Regions from separate parts of the Yersinia antarctica genome, predicted to be linked through region 2. Evidence: predicted binding sites of a transcription regulator. Region 2 holds the regulator's gene; the other holds the start of a gene.

Region 1 (6,719 bases), 4.3 Mb from region 2:
CCAGCGCTTTCGACCAGGCAACAGAACCGATAATATCCTGCTCCGCCAGCCGATAATCAAACCGCAGTGAATCGTTGAATTGCTTGAAACGCTGATCTGCCGCCTGACTGAACCGCCCGCCCCACAATGCCATAATCTTTCTTCCCTAGTTTCAGAATAAAAACTCATAATATACCCAAAGTAGTTGGAGTGGCAGCAAGGCAGCAAACGCACGAATCCCGTTGAGCTGACTCAAGTCAGTGATTCGGGTGAGTAAGAGCCGCTAACAGCGCTGCAACTTCAAATAAGAAGGGTATTTAGGCCAGAATACGTGTGCCAATTGGCTCACCATTAAACAGTGCCGGTAACTGATCCGCATGACGCCAACTGGCAATATCTACCGGGCGGCCTAGTGAGCGTGCTGCATCCAGTGCTGCGTTCACTTTAACTACCATACCATCGGTGATGATGCCTTGAGCAATGAGTTGCTCGGCCTTTTGCGCCGTCATTTCAGCAATCCGTTGGCCTTTACCATCCAGTATGCCACTAACATCAGACAACAAGATCAAATCTGCCCCAAGGGTGGCGGCTAACGCGGTGGCTGCCTGATCGGCATTCACATTCATCAGTTGGCCGTCGGCAGTAATACCAATGGAGCTGATAATGGGCATGTAATCCGCAGTCAGCAAGGTATTCACCAAAGTAGGTGATCCCGGTTGAGCATTACCCACATGCCCCAGCTCGGCATCCAGTAGCGTTACCGAGACGGTTCCACCATCGCCCAGACACAAGCCAACAGCATTAATATTATGTTTCACCGCCCAAGACAGCAGGGTTTTGTTAGCGGTGCCAGCCAGTGCGCCGGTAATGATATCAATCTGATCAGCAGGGGTGACGCGTAAGCCGTTTTTCTTCACTACTGGCAAAGCGAGTTTTTTCATCAGAATGTCAACCAGACAACCGCCACCGTGCATAATCACTAGCGGGCGCTCATGCTTTTCGCGATAAGTCACCAATGCAGTAAACAGGCGTTCCAGCGCTTCTTCGCTGTCGAGCAACACGCCACCTAATTTAATGACTAACGGATTCATCATTTTTGCGCCTTATTTAATCGGGTAAAATTTATGGGTTTACAGGCATGACCGCAACCAGCAATTTCGGCTAGTGACTTACCTTGCCCCACAACAGAGACTCGGTTTCTGTAAAACCAAAACGTATATTCATGCATTGTACAGCCTGAGCTGCCGCACCTTTCAGTAGGTTATCTTCAGTAGCGACAATAATTAAATGTTCGCCTTGCACCGAGAAACCAATATCGCAGAAAGGCAAACCAACCACCGCTTTCAACGCGGGAACACCCTGCTGATACAACCGCACCAGCGGTTTATCCTGATAAGCATGGTGATACGCGTCGGCAATATCTTGCGCCGTAATACCCGCGTTCAGACGGCAGGTAATGGTCGCCAAAATGCCCCGGGCGAAATTACCCAAGTGCGGGGTAAAAATAACTGGCGTGCCAAGGTGAGCCACAATTTCTGGATGATGACGATGATTAAACAAGCCGTAGGGCTGTAAACTCACTTCACAGAAACTGTTGCCGATACTGGCCTTACGCCCTGCGCCGCTGACGCCACTGACCGCATTAATCACCGGCCACTGTGCTTCATTCAATAATTTGCTATCAACCAACGGCTTAAGCGCTAATTGCGATGCGGTTGGATAACAGCCTGGTACCGCGATCAACTGTGCCTGCTTAATCTCTTCTGCCTGCCATTCAGCAAGCCCATAGACGGCTTTATCCAGCCAATCGGGATGTTTATGTTCAAAACCATAATACTGACGGTAAAACGCCGTATCTTTAACCCGAAACGCACCGGAGAGATCGAATACTACACAACCGGCAGCTAAAAATTGCGGCGCTAAATCATGGCTGACCTCGTGGGCGGTAGCGAGGAACACAACATCAACCCCTTTTGCCGCCTGAGCCACATCCACCAAGGGTTGCAGCGGGAGATCAATAATGCCTTTTAGCTGCGGATGCAGGTCAGAAAGTAATTTTCCTGCATCTGCACTTTGCGCTGAAACCGTTAAACCGGTTATGTTCATATGTGGGTGACGACTCAGGTAAGCCGTAAGCTCCGCTCCGGCATAACCACTGGCACCAACAATTAGCGTATTCAACATGGGTTCAGTTCACCTTACCCTGCTTACTTGACGTTGCAGCAGTGCTTATTACTCACTTGCCGCCTACCTGCAACTCCAAGTACTTTGGGTATAAAAATGTAATTCGGTATAAAGACATAAGTAGTCAAAACCGGTATTTGGGTTTTCAGCAAGGTTTTGCTGTTCCCCTCGTGATTGAGCGTTGACATTTTCGTAAATTTAAGGGTGTTTTTCGGTTCCCTTACGCTCAAGCTTAATGTATTTTTATTCATAATTACTGCATGAATATTGATACTATCCTAACCAAAGGCTGTCAACAGTGAAGATGAAATTACCTCCATTTATTGAGCTGTATCGGGCGTTAATCGCGACGCCATCGATCAGCGCAACCGATAGCGCTCTCGATCAAAGTAATGAGGCGTTAATCAACTTGTTGGCCGGATGGTTTGCAGACTTGGGTTTTCGTGTCGAGATCCAACCCGTGCCCGATACACGCCACAAATTTAATCTGCTTGCCAGCATTGGAGAAGGCAATGGTGGATTATTGCTGGCGGGTCATACCGATACAGTGCCTTTTGATGAAGGGCGTTGGACGCGCTCACCGTTCACCCTGACCGAACATGACAATAAGTTGTATGGTTTGGGTACCGCCGACATGAAAGGCTTTTTCGCCTTTATTCTGGATGCGGTGCGCGATATCGATGCCAGCAAACTGAGCAAGCCGCTGTATATTCTGGCAACCGCCGATGAAGAAACCACCATGGCAGGCGCGCGCTACTTTGCCGCCTCCAGCCAGTTGCGCCCAGATTTTGCCATTATCGGTGAGCCAACCTCGCTGCAACCGGTGCGGGCGCACAAAGGGCATATTTCCAATGCTATCCGAATTACCGGTCAGTCTGGGCATTCTAGCGATCCGGCACGTGGGGTGAATGCCATTGATTTAATGCATGAATCTATCACTCAATTGATGAAGCTACGCACCAAGTTGCAAGAGCGTTATCACAATCCGGCGTTTACTATTCCGTATCCCACCATGAATTTTGGTCATATTAACGGCGGTGATGCGGCAAACCGTATCTGTGCTTGCTGCGAATTGCATATGGATATCCGCCCGTTGCCGGGCCTGACATTAAGTGATCTGAATGAGTTAATGACCGAAGCGCTGACACCGGTAAGCCAGCGCTGGCCAGGCCGTTTGAGCATTGACGAACTGCATCCACCGATCCCAGGCTATGAATGCCCAACCGATCACCATATGGTAGGGGTTATCGAGAAATTATTGGGTGAGCGTACCGCGGTGGTGAACTACTGCACCGAAGCGCCGTTTATCCAGCAAGTGTGCCCAACTCTGGTGCTGGGACCCGGTTCGATCGATCAAGCCCATCAGCCAGATGAATTTATCGATATGGCCTTTATCGAGCCAACCCGCGAGCTGATTGGTCAGTTGGTTGACCATTTCTGCCAGCAGTAATTACCTCTTATGGGGTAGGCGATCAATTTTGCCTATTAGGAAGACTGATAACCTGACCTTGGTAATTAAATTTCAGCAATATCCCTAAAATTGATGTTTTTTTGCTAAAAATAGTGTCAATTGGAGTATGGAATTGAACGTGGCGAGTGGAATTGTCCATCTCGGCCTTTTGGGTGAAATTAATTTACAAAAAGAAACCATAAAAGTTTATACCCAAAGTCATTGGCGTTGCAGGTAGGCAGCAAGTGAAAGACAAATCGGTTGAAGACCGATTTGAACAGCATTTATGCTAGCCCGCAGGGTGAGCCTCTTTGAGGCTCATTAATCCCGATAAGCTGACACCGGTCAGTGATTCAGGTGAGTAAGCGTCGCTAACCACCCTGCGGCGTCAAGGGCGAAGGGGATATGGGTCAGGGGTCATATGAACGAACAATATTCCGCAATGCGAAGTAACGTCAGTATGCTCGGTACGCTACTCGGGGACACCATCAAAGAAGCGCTTGGTGAACACATCCTTGAAAAAGTAGAAACCATCCGTAAATTATCCAAATCTTCGCGTGCTGGTAATGAAGCGAGCCGTCAGGAACTGCTGACCACGCTGCAAAATCTGTCCAACGACGAGCTGCTGCCGGTAGCCCGTGCTTTTAGCCAATTCCTCAATCTGACGAATACGGCAGAGCAATATCACAGTATTTCACCACACGGTGAAGCCGCAAGTAACCCAGAAGCTCTGGCCCAGCTTTTCACTCGCTTAAAAGATAAAAAGCTGAGTGAGAAAGATATGCGCAGCGCGGTTGATGAGTTATCCATTGAGTTGGTGTTAACCGCTCACCCAACCGAAATTACACGTCGCACCCTGATCCACAAACTGGTGGAAGTGAATACCTGCCTGAGCCAGTTGGATCACAATGACTTAGCCGATTACGAACGCAACAAGATCATGCGTCGTTTGCGCCAGTTAGTTGCACAATCGTGGCATACTGACGAAATTCGTAAAATACGCCCTTCCCCAGTAGATGAAGCCAAATGGGGCTTTGCCGTGGTTGAAAACAGCCTGTGGGAAGGTGTGCCCGCATTCCTGCGTGAGTTTAACGAGCAGTTACAAAACTCGCTCGATTACCGCTTGCCTGTAGAGGCCGTGCCAATACGCTTCACTTCTTGGATGGGGGGGGACCGTGACGGTAACCCGAACGTTACCGCTGAAATTACCCGCCATGTGCTGTTACTCAGCCGTTGGAAAGCCACCGACCTGTTCTTGCGTGATATTCAAGTGTTGGTATCAGAGCTGTCCATGTCGGAATGTACCCCGGAACTGCGTGAATTGGCCGGTGGCGAAGAGGTGGTCGAACCTTATCGCGAATTAATGAAACGCGTCCGTACCCAGTTGACCAATACTCAGGCTTATCTGGAAGACCGTCTGAAAGGCGAACGTGTCTTGCCACCGACTGATTTGCTGGTGAGTAATGACCAACTGTGGGACCCACTTTACGCCTGTTATCAGTCTCTGAAAGCCTGTGGCATGGAGATCATTGCTAACGGCCAACTGCTGGACACCCTGCGCCGCGTACGCTGTTTTGGTGTGCCATTGGTGCGTATCGATGTACGCCAGGAAAGTACCCGCCACACCGATGCCATCGCTGAACTGACCCGTTATCTGGGCCTCGGCGATTATGAAAGCTGGTCTGAGGCGGACAAACAAGCCTTCCTGATCCGCGAGCTGAACTCCAAGCGCCCACTGGTTCCGCTGAAATGGGAACCGAGTGCTAATACACAAGAAGTGCTGGAAACGTGCCGGGTGATTGCCGAAGCACCACAAGGCTCTATCGCCGCTTACGTTATCTCCATGGCTAAAGTGCCATCAGACGTGCTGGCAGTACATTTACTGCTGAAAGAAGCGGGTTGCCCATTCACGCTGCCAGTTGCGCCATTGTTCGAAACCCTTGATGACCTGAACAATGCCGACGAAGTAATGACCCAGTTGCTAAATATCGACTGGTATCGCGGCCTGATCCAAGGCAAGCAGATGGTGATGATTGGCTATTCCGACTCGGCAAAAGATGCCGGCGTAATGGCAGCATCCTGGGCGCAATATCGTGCGCAAGATGCGTTGATCAAAACCTGTGAGAAGGCCGGTATCTCTCTGACACTGTTCCACGGTCGTGGCGGTTCTATCGGCCGTGGCGGTGCGCCTGCACATGCAGCCCTGCTCTCTCAGCCTCCGGGTAGCTTAAAAGGCGGCTTACGCGTCACTGAACAAGGCGAGATGATCCGCTTTAAATTTGGGCTGCCGGAAGTCACTATCAGCAGTCTGGCGCTGTATGCCGGAGCGATTCTGGAAGCCAATCTGTTACCGCCGCCAGAGCCGAAGAAAGAGTGGGTTGAGGTGATGGACATTCTATCGGACGCTTCCTGCGATATGTATCGCGGCTACGTGCGTGAGAATCCTGAGTTTGTCCCTTACTTCCGCGCCGCGACCCCAGAGCTGGAATTAGGTAAGTTGCCATTGGGTTCTCGCCCGGCAAAACGCCGTGCGGATGGCGGAGTCGAGAGCTTACGTGCCATTCCATGGATTTTCGCTTGGACACAAAACCGCCTGATGCTACCTGCCTGGCTGGGTGCAGGGGCCGGTTTGCAAAAAGCGATTGATGCCGGTAAGAAAGAAGTATTAGCCACGATGTGTCGTGACTGGCCATTCTTCTCTACCCGTATCGGGATGCTGGAAATGGTGTTCGCCAAAGCTGATTTGTGGCTGGCGGAGTATTACGACCAACGTTTAGTGGATAAATCACTGTGGCCGTTGGGTCAGCAATTACGTGACCAGTTAGCCGCGGATATTAAAGTGGTGCTGGCTATCGCCAACGATGACCACTTGATGGCTGATTTACCGTGGATTGCGGAATCGATCGCGTTGCGTAATGTGTATACCGATCCACTGAACGTGCTGCAAGCTGAGCTGTTGCACCGTTCGCGCCAGCATGAGCACCCAGATGCCCGTGTTGAGCAGGCATTGATGGTGACTATCGCCGGTGTCGCTGCGGGCATGCGCAATACAGGTTAACCATTGATTTTGGGGGAAGCGATTCCCCTGATTATCTTTTGTTTACTT
Region 2 (6,719 bases):
GTCCTTGGCCAAAGGGGGAATGGTTGATTGCCGAATGTTTAGAGATTCATCCTTCCGAAATTTGGCCAACACGCTATTTTGATCCGAAAACAGGGGTTCTTCTTGACCGAAAAGTGAGGATACGGCCGGCTATTCTTCGGGCATAAAAAAACCGCCGATGCATAGCTTCGGCGGTTGATAATATTATCTCAGGGGCAGCTTTAAGCCCCTGCTACTACTTGTTATTGACGAACTGCTCGCCCAACTCAATATCTTTGTGCAATACATCAAGCATGCTTTCTAGCGCTTGCTGTTCAAACGCACTCAATTTGCCAATGTCTTTACGTTCAGCAACACCCTCTTTACCTAACAGGATTGGCTGAGCAAAGAAACGGGCATATTTACCGTCGCCTTCAACGTAAGAACATTCAACAACATTGCTTTCGCCTTGTAGAGCACGAACCAGAGAAAGACCAAAACGTGCCGCAGCCTGCCCCATAGATAGAGTCGCTGACCCGCCACCGGCTTTTGCTTCAACAACTTCAGTACCCGCATTCTGGATACGTTTAGTCAGGTCAGCCACTTCTTGCTCGGTAAAGCTAATGCCTGGAATTTGTGACAACAATGGCAAAATGGTAACACCAGAGTGGCCACCGATAACCGGCACTTCGATATCTTGAGGTTGCTTACCTTTCAGTTCAGCAACAAAGGTATTAGAGCGAATGGTATCCAGTGTCGTAATGCCAAATAATTTATTCTTGTCGTAAACACCGGCTTTTTTCAGTACTTCTGCGGCGATCGCTACTGTCGTGTTAACTGGGTTGGTAATGATACCGATTAATGCTTTCGGGCAAGTAAGCGCGATTTGCTCAACCAGATTACGGACGATGCCAGCATTAACATTGAACAGATCTGAACGATCCATGCCCGGTTTACGTGCAACACCCGCAGAAATCAGAACAATATCGGCCCCTTTAAGGGCTGGGGTAGCATCTTCGCCGCTGAAGCCTTTAATATTAACAGCGGTCGGGATATGGCTCAGGTCAACCGCAACACCGGGAGTCACTGGCGCGATATCATATAATGAGAGGTCTGAACCTGAAGGAAGCTGGGTCTTGAGTAGAAGAGCGAGGGCCTGGCCGATACCACCAGCGGCACCGAGAACTGCAACTTTCATCCTATACTCCTTTTTATATTTAATTTAAATTTGCCGTGAATTCATCTATTTAGGCACCTTAATTTATTGTGATTTTAAACACAATCTATTAACAGTCAGATTGAGATATCACGCATCAAAAAGGCGCATAAGACGTATGCATTTTAGAGTAAATCGCTTATTCATTAATGATATAGCGCACATTATTCTAAAATTTACTGAAGTATTCATGACAGGTTAATCGGCGGTTACATTACACCCTTCCGTTACATCAGAACAACATCATTTTAATAACATTTTAGTTACTCGCGCCGAATGTTGATAAAAACTGATTTAGCATAATCGTAACAGTAAGATGATGTGAAAATTTCACCACACCTTGATATCAGTGCTTTTATCGCCAATACTCCATAGTCATGTTGAATAAAAATTCATTTATATGCATAATAATCCTATTCACTATTGACTGATCAAGGCACAGAAAATGCGTAATCCCGCAAAACAAGAAGATCTTATCAAAGCGTTTAAAGCGTTATTGAAAGAAGAGAAATTCAGTTCTCAAGGTGAGATCGTTTTGGCCTTGCAGGAAGAAGGCTTCGAAAATATCAACCAATCCAAAGTTTCACGTATGCTAACCAAATTCGGTGCGGTTAGAACGCGTAATGCCAAAATGGAGATGGTTTACTGCTTACCCGCAGAATTGGGGGTGCCAACAACCAGTAGCCCACTAAAAAATCTGGTCTTGGATGTCGATTATAATGATTCAGTCGTTGTGATTAATACCAGCCCTGGTGCGGCACAGCTGATCGCCCGCCTGCTGGATTCATTAGGTAAGGCTGAAGGGATCTTAGGCAGTATTGCTGGTGACGATACCATTTTCACAACGCCTGCCAGAGGTTTTACGGTTAAACAACTGCATGAAGCCATTCTTGGGCTATTCGAACAAGAGCTTTAATTCCACATCTTTATGTCTGATGTATATAGATGCGGCCTTCTGCGCCGCACTGTATCCCTGTCACCGTTATCCGATTAATCATACCTTCATAGCCTTTAACCAGGGCATATAACTACTGATTTCGGTCTAAACCACAAAATAATTCTGCTTATCTCTCCCTTACAGTCAAACCTACCACTGACTAACGCACTTTTAGTCAAAAACGCTTACTCAATTGAAAACATTAAGTTTTTACTTGAACGTGCTGTTTTTTAATCACTTTTTATTCCTTTTAGTTCTTAAAAAGTAGTCACTAGCGATAAAGTGACCTTAAATATTATTAGCTTGCTATTAATATTCTCAGTTACTAGATGTATACTCATTTTCGTGACGTAAATCACACTTCATGCGAAGTGATAAAGAATAAATAGAGGCAATAACATGAATATTAAAACTACCATCGCAACTGCCAGCATTCTCTCTGCACTGTCATTTGGTGTTTTTGCAGCGGATTCTATCAATGAGAGTCAGGCTGAAAAATTACAACCAATGGGCACCATTACCGTCAGTGGCCTTAACGGCGCACCATCCGATATTCGTCAGGCGCTGTCTGATAAAGCTGATGCTATGGGCGCTAAAGCTTACAAAGTGATCGAAGTGCGAGAAGAAAATAACTGGCATGCCACTGCCAAGATTTACCAGTAATTCGCAATAGATAGATCAAAAATGGCGTGAAGCCCAAATCGAAAAAATTAAATAAACAGTAAAAACAATAAACTAAAAGTACCAGAATCATTAAAAGTACTTTTGGATTGTTGAATCTGATTAAGGAAAAATCATGAAAATCAAAACTACTCTGGCAGCCCTGAGTTTACTTTCTGTTGTTGCTTTCGGCGCATCTGCTGCGGAATCAATCAATGCCGCCCAAGCAAGCAAAATGACTGATTTAGGCGCAGTCAGTGTGAGCGCGATTACCGGTGCTCCTTCTGATATTGAGCAGGCCATCGCGAAAAAAGCTGATAGTGAAGGCGCTACGGCATACAAAATCATTGGTATGCATCAAGACAATGGTTGGCACGCCACAGCTAAGATTTACAAATAAGATTAAGCGCCAGCAGTGAAAGTAAATGCCCCGCTCAGAGGGGCATACTTTCGTACCTTGATAATTTATTCAATAGACTGAAAATAAAGATAAATACTAATTTTTAGCTTATTGAATAGAGTATTGATTGCAACAAAGTATTGGCTGAAGTCAGCTCACATCCGAATAATCCCTCGTCTATCCGACGAACCCTTTACCCCCGCTATCGCGGGGGCTTTTTTTATCCGACTTAATCCTGCGATAGAGCTTATTGCTCCGCTTTTTTATCCAAAGCGCTCAGCAATTTGTTATGAATCCCACCAAAACCACCGTTACTCATCACTAGAATGTGATCGCCCAGTTGTGCTGTTTTCACGATCATATCGACTAACGCATCAATATCAGCACTCCAATGCGCAGGCTGAATACATGCTTCAGCCACCTCCACTACCTGCCAAGGGATATGCTGCGGCTGGAACAGAAACACTTCATCCGCACGACCTAATGAAGGTGCCAACTCATTTTTACATAGCCCTAATTTCATGGTGTTAGAACGTGGCTCCAAAACGGCCAGAATACGTGCAGTCCCACCCACTTTACTGCGCAGTGCCGCCAGAGTGGCAAGAATAGCGGTAGGATGATGAGCAAAATCATCATAAACCGTGACACCATGAGCTTCACCCCGCAATTCCAGCCGGCGACGAGCATTAATAAAATCACCCAGTGCCTTGCAAGCATCGGCGGGTAAAACCCCGACATGACGGGCAGCGGCAATCGCCATCAAACCGTTATGCATATTGTGTTCACCCACCAGTGACCAACTGACCTCGCCCACTAATTTATTATCAAGAAACACTTCATAAACACTGGCATCGGTCGATACTTTGCGCGCCGACCAACTGCCAGTTTCGCCGACCAACTCTTGCTCACTCCAGCAGCCCATCGCCATCACTTGCTTCAGGTGATTATCATTATCCGGCACGATGATTTTCCCTTTCCCTGGCACTAAACGTACCAGATGATGGAATTGCTTCTGGATAGCTTTCAGATCGTCAAAAATATCCGCATGATCGAACTCAAGGTTATTCATAACCAGCGTTCTTGGGCTGTAGTGAACAAACTTAGAGCGCTTATCAAAGAAGGCGCAATCATATTCATCAGCTTCAATGACAAAGAATGGGCTATTACCTAAACGTGCTGATACATCAAAATTACCCGGCACTCCGCCAATGACGAATCCCGGTTCATAACCACAGGCTTCCAGAATCCAGGTCACCATACCCGCAGTGGTGGTTTTTCCGTGTGTACCCGCCACCGCTAATACCCAACGCTCTGGCAATACATGGTCATGTAACCATTGTGGGCCGGAAACATAAGGGATGCCTTGCTCTAATACTGCTTCAACACAAGGGTTACCACGGCTCATGGCATTACCAATGATCACTAAATCCGGGGTGGGACTCAGTTGAGCTGGATCATATCCCTGAATTAAATCGATCCCTTGATTCTCCAGCAACGTGCTCATTGGTGGATACACGTTAGCATCCGCTCCTGTCACTTCATGACCTAATGAGCGGGCCAGCATTGCCAGGCCGCCCATAAAAGTGCCGCAGATACCTAATATGTGAATGCGCATAAATTTTCCGTATTAATAAGCTTCGAGTTTGTAACCATTCTACCGCTCAGAATCAAAGAGAAGAAATGGAATTGCCTATGAATCATTCTCACCTTTGGGCTACACTGCTGCCATCAGGTGTGTTGTTTGTTAATAAATCGATATTTAACCGTAGATCCAGGGATTGAGTCATGAAAACGTTAGGCGAATTCATCGTTGAGAAACAGCTAGACTTCTCTCACGCCACCGGCGAATTAACTGCATTACTTTCAGCAATCAAACTCGGCGCGAAGATTATTCATCGCGATATCAACAAAGCAGGTCTGGTTGATATTTTAGGTGCCAGCGGTGTTTCCAATATTCAGGGCGAAGACCAGATGAAACTGGACTTGTTTGCCAATGAAAAATTAAAAGCGGCCCTAAAAGCGCGTGGCGAAGTTGCCGGTATCGCCTCCGAAGAAGAAGATGATATTGTTATCTTTGATGGTGGCCGGGCAGAAAATGCCAAATATGTCGTTCTGATGGATCCGCTGGATGGTTCTTCAAATATCGATGTGAATGTATCCGTCGGTACTATTTTCTCCATCTATCGCCGCATTACCCCATTTGGTACTCCGATTACCGAAGCTGACTTCCTGCAACCTGGCACTAAACAAGTTGCCGCAGGTTATGTCGTCTACGGTTCTTCAACGATGCTGGTCTATACCACAGGTTACGGTGTCCATACTTTCACTTATGATCCGTCGCTGGGCGTTTTCTGTTTATCCGGCGAAAAAGTGCGTTATCCCGCAACCGGTTGCATGTATTCCATCAACGAAGGGAACTACATTAAATTCCCATTGGGTGTGAAGAAATACATCAAGTACTGCCAGGAGCAAGACGAAGCCACCAAGCGCCCGTATACCTCACGCTACATTGGTTCACTGGTTGCCGACTTCCATCGTAACTTGTTGAAAGGCGGTATTTATATTTACCCAAGCACCGCTAGCCACCCACAAGGGAAACTGCGTTTACTGTACGAATGCAACCCTATGGCCTTCTTGGCAGAACAAGCCGGTGGTAAGGCGACGGATGGGGTGAACCGCATTTTGGATATCGTGCCAGAGAAACTGCATCAGCGCGCACCTTTCTTTGTCGGTACCAAATCCATGGTGGAAGATGCGGAAGGTTTTATTGCCAAATTCCCGGATGAAGAAGCCAAGTAATTTGGGTAAATACAGTTAAAAAAGAGAGCAGCGGCCCCTAAGCCGCTGCTTTTTTATGCTCCAACCGCCAACTCATGATTGTGCAATTTAAACACTGCCATGCTGGCTGACAATGCATTGGCTTGCTCTTCTAATGATCGCGTCGCTGCGGCGGCCTGTTCAACCAATGCGGCGTTCTGCTGGGCAACCTGATCCATTTGCGCAATAGCTACATTCACTTGCTCAATACCGCTACTTTGTTCATAACTTGCGGCTGAGATCTCACGCATCAATGCCGTTACTCGGCTAACTTCATCTGCGATCTCATGCATGGTTTTCCCTGCCGATTCGGCCATGTCTGCGCCCTCCTTCACCCGACTTTGCGACTCAACAATCAGATCTTTGATCTCTTTCGCCGACTGCGCACTGCGTTGTGCCAGATTACGTACCTCACCCGCAACCACAGCAAAACCACGCCCCTGTTCACCGGCTCTGGCGGCCTCAACCGCAGCGTTAAGTGCCAGAATATTAGTCTGAAACGCAATGCCATCAATTACGGCAATAATATCGGAGATACGGCGCGAACTAGTGGTAATTGCCTGCATCTTATCAACCACATGACTCACGGCCTCACTGCCCTTATTGGCAATATCCGATACACTCATCGCCAAACGATTAGCCTGATCCGAGTTTTCAGCATTCATTTTTACGGTTGAGGTCAACTGCTCCATGCTGGCCGCAGTCTGTTCCAAAGAAGACGCCGACTCCTC

What was found. The regulator ArgR, encoded in region 2, controls arginine synthesis, uptake and breakdown. The targets are predictions, from matches to a motif close to ANTGAATAAAAATACANT.
Region 1: argC (N-acetyl-gamma-glutamyl-phosphate reductase) is a predicted target of ArgR. The motif match lies at 2,398-2,415, and genes of this name have one in related genera.

Annotation. Positions count from the first base shown of each region.
Region 1 covers NZ_JBSJQF010000001.1:4,764,559-4,771,277, forward strand. The annotation lists gene argH (argininosuccinate lyase) at 1-133, opposite strand, end outside; gene argB (acetylglutamate kinase) at 297-1,073, opposite strand; gene argC (N-acetyl-gamma-glutamyl-phosphate reductase) at 1,141-2,163, opposite strand; gene argE (acetylornithine deacetylase) at 2,468-3,613, shown strand; gene ppc (phosphoenolpyruvate carboxylase) at 4,035-6,671, shown strand.
Region 2 covers NZ_JBSJQF010000001.1:500,043-506,761, reverse strand. The annotation lists gene ACWJJO_RS02265 (helix-turn-helix domain-containing protein) at 1-146, shown strand, start outside; gene mdh (malate dehydrogenase) at 215-1,156, opposite strand; gene argR (transcriptional regulator ArgR) at 1,620-2,090, shown strand; gene yhcN (peroxide/acid stress response protein YhcN) at 2,511-2,774, shown strand; gene ACWJJO_RS02245 (YdgH/BhsA/McbA-like domain containing protein) at 2,908-3,171, shown strand; gene mpl (UDP-N-acetylmuramate:L-alanyl-gamma-D-glutamyl-meso-diaminopimelate ligase) at 3,419-4,786, opposite strand; gene fbp (class 1 fructose-bisphosphatase) at 4,957-5,970, shown strand; partial or broken gene ACWJJO_RS02230 (methyl-accepting chemotaxis protein) at 6,024-6,719, opposite strand, start outside.